4 regions of the Pseudoalteromonas sp. SWYJ118 genome follow, and region 2 is predicted to be linked to each of the others. Evidence: predicted binding sites of a transcription regulator. Region 2 holds the regulator's gene; each other region holds the start of a gene.
What was found. Region 2 encodes LexA, which represses DNA repair genes until DNA is damaged. Its sites were predicted from a motif close to TACTGTATNNNNATACAGTA; they were not measured.
Positions count from the first base shown of each region.

Region 1: I6F48_RS02400 (YebG family protein) is a predicted target of LexA. The motif match lies at 1,184-1,203, and genes of this name have one in related genera.
Region 3: uvrD (DNA helicase II) is a predicted target of LexA. The motif match lies at 834-853, and genes of this name have one in related genera.
Region 4: dinB (DNA polymerase IV) is a predicted target of LexA. The motif match lies at 805-824, and genes of this name have one in related genera.

Region 1 covers NZ_JADYXC010000001.1:511,366-513,574, forward strand. Annotated here, with positions in the region: gene putP (sodium/proline symporter PutP) at 1-540, shown strand, start outside; gene I6F48_RS02400 (YebG family protein) at 815-1,132, opposite strand; gene I6F48_RS02405 (ComEA family DNA-binding protein) at 1,445-1,741, shown strand; gene I6F48_RS02410 (DUF6170 family protein) at 1,766-2,068, opposite strand; gene dsbB (disulfide bond formation protein DsbB) at 2,070-2,209, opposite strand, start outside.
Region 2 covers NZ_JADYXC010000021.1:14,129-16,337, reverse strand. Annotated here, with positions in the region: gene coxB (cytochrome c oxidase subunit II) at 1-541, opposite strand, end outside; gene lexA (transcriptional repressor LexA) at 1,025-1,642, opposite strand; gene I6F48_RS16670 (PaaI family thioesterase) at 1,810-2,209, shown strand, end outside.
Region 3 covers NZ_JADYXC010000016.1:96,937-99,145, reverse strand. Annotated here, with positions in the region: gene uvrD (DNA helicase II) at 1-769, opposite strand, end outside; gene I6F48_RS14840 (hypothetical protein) at 1,073-1,297, shown strand; gene I6F48_RS14835 (YacL family protein) at 1,414-1,782, shown strand; gene I6F48_RS14830 (dUTP diphosphatase) at 1,888-2,209, shown strand, end outside.
Region 4 covers NZ_JADYXC010000001.1:251,655-253,863, forward strand. Annotated here, with positions in the region: gene I6F48_RS01260 (acyl-CoA thioesterase) at 1-157, opposite strand, end outside; gene dinB (DNA polymerase IV) at 837-1,889, shown strand; gene I6F48_RS01270 (M17 family metallopeptidase) at 2,019-2,209, shown strand, end outside.

The sequences.
Region 1 (2,209 bases), on a different contig from region 2:
TTGTTCCACCCACTTATTGCTGGCTTTTTACTCGCTGCAATTTTGGCTGCTATCATGAGTACTATCTCATCGCAATTGCTAGTAAGCTCAAGTTCATTGACTGAAGATTTATATAAAACATTTTTACGTAAAGATGCTAGCGACTTTGAATTAGTTACTGTTGGTCGAATTAGCGTTGCCGTAGTGGCTATGTTTGCTATTTACTTAGCTTACGACAGAGATAGCTCTATTTTAGACCTAGTAAGTAATGCATGGGCAGGCTTTGGTGCTGCTTTCGGTCCATTGGTACTGTTCAGCCTTTACTGGAAACGTATGAATTTTGCCGGTGCGTTATCGGGTATGTTAGTAGGTGCGTTTACAGTGCTTGTTTGGGTTTATGGTCCGTTTACTATTAATGGTGAAAGCTTAAGTAGCTTTATGTACGAAATAGTACCTGGCTTTATTTTATCTAGTATCGCAATTGTTGTTGTTAGCTTAGCTACAAAAGAGCCAGAGCAAAACATTACCGCTTTATTTGATGAAGTAGAAAAAGAGCTTTAAATAGCAATTACTACTCATTTTTGAATGAGTAGTAATTAATACCAATCCGCAATAATACTTAATCATTTTGCGGGGCTAATGTGTCGCTACTGGCGTTAAAAAATTATCATTTAGAACAACTAAATATCGAATTTTTTGCCTAGCTATCAACACGTTTTTTTACCCTCAAAATAGATCACTTAATTAAGTGAATTGGTATAATAAAAAAGGGAGCAACTTAGTTGCTCCCTTTTTTATTTAGTTTGTCCCGTCCGAGGAAAGGGCAATCTACGAATTAACTTGCTTTTTTATCGTTGCTATCTTCAATTGATGCAACATTATCTGACTTTTTACTTTTTGCTGGCGCTTTGGTAACAACTGGATCTTTGCCGCCCTTTAATATGGTCATAAAGTCATCTTTGCTTTTCGCTATTTCTAAAGCAAGTGATTCAATTTGTTGCTCACTAAGCGGTACGTCTACCTTTTCTAGCATTAGCTCAAGTGATTCTGCTATATCGAGCATCTTGTCATAAGCATCAGCTTCTTTTTTGGTAGTAAACGTCATACGCTCGACTCCGTTTCGTTCTACAACATATTTAACAACAACAGCCATGATTTCTCCTGCAAAATTGCTTGGCACCGTGGTTTGTAAAAACCATTAGATTACTGTTTTTATGTACAGTAATGGTTTGGGCGTAAATTTGCAAGCGCGAAGTATTAATTTTTAGGTGTCTTAAATTTGACAAAAAACGGTAACTTTACTTTAGTTAAGCAATCACTTGTTGTACCAGCTGCATTTTCAGGATTTCGGATCATAGTGATAATGCGCTTAGGTACACTTTAAGTGATGAACTTTACAGTTCCTTATTTATTGATTTCCTGAGCAATACTCAAAATTAAGAAAAGAAGAATAAGGGCAAGTTTAATGAAAACGTTAAAAAATTTACTCATCATAAGCTTATTATGCTTACTACCTGCAACTACCGTATATGCACAACTATCGGAAGTAACCAAGCAAATGCCTCAAGTTGAGACAATTAGTATAAATAATGCTGATGCAGATATGCTTGCTAAGCTACCGGGTATAGGTAAGAAAAAAGCGCAGGCAATTGTGGATTATCGTGAAGAAAACGGTGAATTTAAAAGCGTCAGTGATTTATCGCAAGTTAAAGGAATTGGTAAAAAACTATTAGCTAAATTAGAGGGGAAAATTTCACTTTAAAGCTATTAAGTAATAATCAGGGCGCTATGCGCCCTGATTAAATTGTTTTAATGCATCGCTTAAGTGCTTTTTAGCAAAGTTAATTTCAATAGGTGTTGTTAATAGCGGATAGCAAAGCCCACCAAGTATCAAAAACGGGATTAATATCCAACCTTTAAATACCGTGAATATTAAAAATAGTGGACTTAGTAATATTAATTTAATAATACGTAGTAACACTTTATCAGTTGGCGATAACATACTTAACGAAAGTGCTATTACGTCCTGGCGCTTGCGCACTTTTAAGTGTTTAAGATCATCTAATTGGCTTGAAAAAAAGGTAAACATATTAAATCGATTTTTTTGTTATTAAGCGGCTAATCACTAAAGCAAACAAAGTGATTGAGAATAGCGCAAATATAATTTCCATCCAAGCAGGCATGCTCAAACCAATAAACTGCCAATCTATATTTCCACAATCCCCGGTCG
Region 2 (2,209 bases):
TTAAAAATCGTACTTTTTGATTTATTGGCAGTACGAGAGGCTTATCAACCTCAAGTAAGTAGTTAGGATTTTTATCTGCAAGATTCGCGATTTCATCTTGCGGGGTAGATAAAATAGAGTAAAACTCTACATCTTCACCCATATATTCATAATGCCATTTCCATTGCGAGCCTGTAATTTTAATAGTGAGATCAGCTTTGCTGGCATCTTCCATTGCAATTAGGGTTTTAGTGGCTGGTACTGCCATAGCAATTAAAATAACAAACGGGATTGCAGTCCAAAGTATTTCTACTTTAGTGCTTTCGTGAAATTGGGCAGGTACAGCCCCTTTAGATTTACGGTGATGAATAAGTGCCCAAAACATAATTGCGAACACTATCACCCCAATCACACAACATATTATAAATATGGTCATGTGCAGCTGATATACATTATTGCTTATATCGGTTACGCCTTTGCGCATATTGTATTGGCTGTTAGCCAAAACTGGGTGCGAAAAAACACATAATATAAGCCACAAGGTAGAGGTCAGTTTACCCATGTGACGGCTCCTTTGATGCTATTGCGAATGCAAAGCGAAGAGGCATACGGCTTAAACGCCAATTCGTTATTTTTATTTTTTTAGTCAATCTCATTTAATATTGATTGGTTTTGCTGCGCCAACAACGGGTTTGTGTATATTGTGTGTTCTCAAAACTAAAAAGCTGTGAGTTATTATTAGCTCAGCACATTAATAATTAGCTAAAAAATGAACAACAAGCAAGTTTTAGTATAAAAAACAATCAGGTGATATTGAGTAATTAATAAAAAATCAGTAACCAACTAGGTAACAGGAAGTTCAAAAGATGAGCAAAACAAAGGGGTTTAACGCATTCGGAGGGGGAAAATATAAGTGCAAAAAAGTTTACAGCTTAAATTGTCAGTGAGCTATTTATGCCCTATTTTTAGTGCGAATTTAAAACAGAAAATGCGTACTAATTAGTACGCATTTATAAAACTGCTTGTTTAAAAGCTATTTTTAAAGTCACATCCAATCAGCGTTTCTTATAACGCCAACGGCTAAGCCTTCAATATTAAAAGACTCATTCTCAAGATCTACTTCAATAGATTCAAAATCGTCGTTTTCAGCATGAAGTAATACTTTACGACCCGCTTTCTCAAGACGTTTTACAGTTACGTCTTCGTCTAGGCGGGCAACAACAACTTGCCCGTTTTCAGCGGTTTGAGTACGATGCACAGCAAGTAAATCACCATCCATAATACCAATATCTTTCATGCTCATACCGTTAACGCGTAGTAAAAAATCTGCAGCCGGTTTAAACATTAATGGATCGATTTTGCAGTGACTTTCAACGTGCTCTTGCGCCAAAATAGGTGAACCAGCAGCAACACGCCCTATAAGCGGTAAACCTAATTGTTCTGGCTCTTCTTCTTCAATTAACTGAATACCACGGCTTGCACCTGGTTTCATTTTAATTGCGCCTTTTTTAGCAAGTGCTTTTAAATGTTCTTCAGCAGCATTGGCACTTTTAAAACCTAATGTTTGCGCTATTTCAGCACGTGTAGGAGGCATACCAGTGTCTTTAATAAAAACTTTAATTAGTTCGAGTATTTGAGCTTGGCGGTTCGTTAATGGTCGCATACAACTGGTTTTCCATACAGTACATTTAACTGTGAGTATATACAGTTAAATAAAAATCGCAAATTTAAATTAAGCCTTAAAATAGCCAAAGTAATTTCACTTGTGTACATTTTAGGGATATAACTAACGCTAGGTTTATAAATGATTAAAAAAGCAAAGGAGTCATTATGAGTATTTGGTACCAGCCCATCACTTTAGAGCTGTGCAAGCAGTTAGAACAAGGCATTGATGGCCAAGGAACATTAATGAAAACCATGGGAATAGAAGTCACTGAAATTGGTGATGATTACTTAGTAGCCACTATGCCGGCAATTCCTGAGCATCATAACCCAATGGGAATGGTTCACGGCGGTGCTAACGTTGTACTTGCCGAAACAGTTGCCAGCTATGCAGCTAACTTTGTTGTCGATTTTACAAAATTTTACTGCGTGGGGCAGGAAATTAGCGCAAGTCATTTAAAAGCATCTCGCAACGGCACTTTAACAGCAACGGCAAGAGCGTTTCATATTGGCAAACGTAGTTCAGTGTGGGAAATAAAAATTACAAATAGCCGCAATGAGCTGTGCT
Region 3 (2,209 bases), on a different contig from region 2:
CACGCCAACCATAAATGCTTTGGTCATCGTCGCCTACAATCATAATGCTGTTAGTATCGCCAGCAAGTAATTTTAACCAAGCATATTGAATGGTATTTGTATCTTGGAACTCGTCTACGAGCATATGCGCAAAGCGTTGCTGATAATGACGCAGTAACGTAGGGTTATTTTTTAACACTTCGTAGCTGCGTAGTAATATTTCAGCAAAATCAACTAGGCCCGCTCTATCACAGGCCTCTTGATAGGCGGCATAAACACGCAGCATCATTTGCTCATTAATATCGTATGCTTGAATATCTTTAGGGCGAAGTGCTTCATCTTTTTTGGCGCTTATGTACCAGCCAAATTGCTTAGCGGGCCATTTTTTATCATCAATATTCATCGATTTTAATAAGCGCTTGATCATCCGAAGCTGATCGTCAGAGTCTAAAATTTGAAAGGCTTCTGGTAAATTAGCTTCACGGTGATGAGCACGTAAAATACGATGCGATAAACCATGGAAAGTACCAATCCACATACCACCTACAGGCGCTTTTAGTGTTTCTTCAACGCGGCCACGCATTTCTTTAGCGGCTTTATTAGTAAATGTAACTGCAAAAATACTGTAAGCGGAGGCTTGCTCAACTTGCATAAGCCACGCAATACGATGAACTAACACTCGTGTTTTACCAGACCCAGCACCTGCTAATACCAGCATGTTTTGTAGTGGGGCTGCAACGGCATCGCGTTGTTTGTCATTTAAGCCATCGAGTAATTGTGAAACGTCCATCGTTACGCCTTTTTAATCAATATTGTGGGCAGTATAACAGGTGTTTTTGTTAGGCTAAATAAAATACTGTTTTTATAAACAGCTATTTATAAAATAGTGTTCAAAACGAGTAACTTGCTAATTAATTAAGCGAATAAAAAAGTGTAAACGGATAACAATAATTGCTAATTTGACCTAATTTTAGCAAAATCTACCAACTCTCTAAATCTAGACTAATTTAACTATTTGATTTGTAAGCTTTAATAAATTGGCATAGAGTGTGTAGGTAAATAATTATAAAATCAAATAAATACAGAGGTTAGTATGGCAGATCAAGGTTCTGGCGGTAACGTAATTGCAGCATTATGTAATATATTTTTTCCTGGTTTAGGGCAGTTAGTGCAAGGGCGTATTTTAGCGGCTATATTTTTTGCACTCGCTATTATAATAAGTTACGCACTAATTTATGTGCTTGTAGGCTTTGTACTTGTGCCTATTATTTACTTATGGTCGATCATTGACGCAGCGCGTTATAGATCGCGAAGTTAACGGTTTTAAAGTTGAGTAAAATAGCGCCCATGTGGCGCTATTTTACTTTATATGTCCTGTGGTTTACGGGCGTTTACGTATATAATTACGCAATTAAAGATTTACAGGCAAACCCTATGGAATATCAATTTATTCGCGACCCTATTAGTGGGCTACGTATTAAAATAAGCAGTGAACACGCTATTATTGGTCGCTGGCTAAACGAAGAAATAGGCAAAGACAAAGTAGCCATGGTGCAAGCGCTTATTGCATCGGTAAGTTCAAGCTATGAGCCGCTAACGCTAAAAGGCCAAGAAATAGATTTAATATTAACGAAAGACGAAGCATTATTTGAAGCCCATGCACTTCATCAAGACAGCGAAGACCTAATAGCGTATCAAGATGACGATTTAGCGCTTGAAGAAAATGGTTTAAGTAGTGGTTGTGGCTTTGAAGATTTCATTGATTTAATTGATTCATGGCATGAGTTTACGACGTCACGATAAACATAACTAGCACACTAATAAAAATATACAGCAATGCACAATCAGCATTTTATCTGTATTATTACACCAACGAAAATTACGCCAACCAAAACGACAGGAATTGATATGTCTGCCAATTTAAACAAGCTAGTAGTGATGCTAGAAATGCAAAACGCCATGAATACTAAAGTACATGAGCAATGGTTTACTCAAGGGTTTGAATGGTACCGCGCTATTTGGGTTGAGTGTGCTGAAATGCTAGATCATCATGGTTGGAAATGGTGGAAAAAACAAACACCAGATACTGAACAAGTTATTTTAGAGTTGGTTGATATTTTTCATTTTGGTCTATCGCTTAGAATTGACGGCGAAACTAGCTACGAAGACTTAGCAAAGCAACTTGAAACTGAGCTTAGTAATGCTCAACAAGCTGATGACTTTAAACAAA
Region 4 (2,209 bases), on a different contig from region 2:
TTGTATCGAACAGATTTATTTTATTTAAGAAGTCGATTCGGGCTATTTCAAAGTAACGTAAATACACTACATTATTTACGTGTTGTAGTGCATCCATATCAGCCCACGCTACGGTGATGTCGGTATGGATAGGGTGCTGATCTTTAAACGTTTGCATTATTTATTGGCCCTTAATTTTAAAGTGCTTAGATTATCAACATGGGGTTACGAGCTCAAGGTAATTAATGGCATGTTTTTTTATAAGATGATTGTACCTATTTAATTTTAGGTCTACAGTTAAATTACACAGACAAACACAAAAACACACAGAGGTAGAAATATGCAGAACATAATTAATTGGTCCTTAGCTTGTTTGGTTTTTATAGCCTCTTTTACCTGTTACGCAATGGGTAACGAATCAGGCGCTATTATTTTGATGTTAGCAGGGTTTTTTTTCGAGGTTATGTTTTGGTTGCGCGGTTATAAAGAGCAAGAAGGTAATAAGCGCTTTTTTTAATCGCTAACTAGGGCCTGTTGACCTTTCAGGATTAAAATTTGTTCAATCTAGGGGCTATTTAATCGCGGCGCGAGGTTTGTGACCTAGTGGGCTAAGTAAAAACCGAGCAACAAAGAGTAAATTGCCCCTAGGCAGAACCCTTCGGGCAGCGTATGTTTGGCATTTGTGCTACGTTATCGCCTATTTATGGGGAATAACCACACTACATAGGCTCTGCCTTGCCTAAATACCAAACATACTGCTGCAAATTTAACCTCGAAAGATAAACAGGCCCTAGGCTTGCTTATCACATTTGATTCTATAATAATGACTGTATAAATAACCAGTTGTTGTTGTGGTGATGAAGAAGTTTATTCACATAGACATGGATTGCTTTTATGCAGCAGTAGAAATGCGAGATAATCCAAAACTTGCATGTGTACCGCTTGCTATTGGAGGCAATAGCCGACGAGGCGTGCTCTCAACCGCTAACTATATAGCGAGAGAATATGGCGTGCGATCGGCTATGTCGAACTATCATGCTAAACAATTATGCCCCGATTTAGTTATTGTTCCTGGGCGCATGGCTGTATACAAAGAAGCTTCAAATCAAATACGTGAAGTATTTAGCCGCTACACAGATTTAGTTGAACCTCTTTCTTTAGACGAAGCCTACCTAGATGTAACAGACAGCACCGCTTGTAAAGGCAGTGCCACACTTATTGCACAGCAAATAAGAGCCGATATTTACAATGCCACAGGGCTCACTGCATCAGCTGGTATTGCACCGATTAAATTTATTGCCAAAATAGCCAGCGACGAAAAAAAACCGAATGGTCAATTTGTCGTTTTGCCTCATGAGGTCGATGATTTTTTAGCGCAATTACCGCTGGGGAAAATTCCGGGGGTGGGTAAAGTAACGCTCGAAAAGCTAAATTTAAAAGGCTTATATACCGGCAAGGATGTACGTGAAAAAGGCGTTAACTGGATGCAGCAACATGTGGGTAATTTTGGTGTGTCGCTTTATCAAAAATGTGCAGGTGAATATGTTGGTAAAGTATCAACAGATCGCATCAGAAAGTCGCTGAGTGTTGAACATACCTACGAATACAACAAAACAAGTTTGCAAGAGTGCTTAGATGAGCTGCCAAAATTGTTAGACGAATTAGTTTTAAGGCTTAATAAACAGCAATTACAAAACCGTATTAATAAGCTGAGTGTTAAAGTGAAGTTTGCAAATTTTGTAGTAACCTCAGCCGATCAGGCATACCACGAGCTAAACACAGAAATATTTATTCAACTCCTTACTAAGGCCTATCAACGAGGGCTACAACAACCTGTAAGATTACTTGGCATAGGCGTTGGCATTAAAAGCGAGCCAGAACAAAACTTCCAACTGAGTATTCTCGATTAAGCTATAAAGCCTGTAACCCCAAGTTGCCATTTATTGGCAAGTTGTATAATTAGCTCATCGCACCTTGCTGGTCTTCAATATTTAAATCGACGATAATAGGGGCTTATGTTTTCTAACAGGACTTTATTTATGGCATACCCTCAAGCGGTTAGTGCAAGCCTTGAATGCACATCTCATGATGCGCTTATTATTATTAGTGATGACTTTTCTCTATTACCAAATAACTCATTACGTGATGCTATTTTAGACCAAGCAAAAGTTGATTCTCGTATTGGTAAACAAGTTACTTTATTAGTGATTGAAAACAAACGCGTTGTACT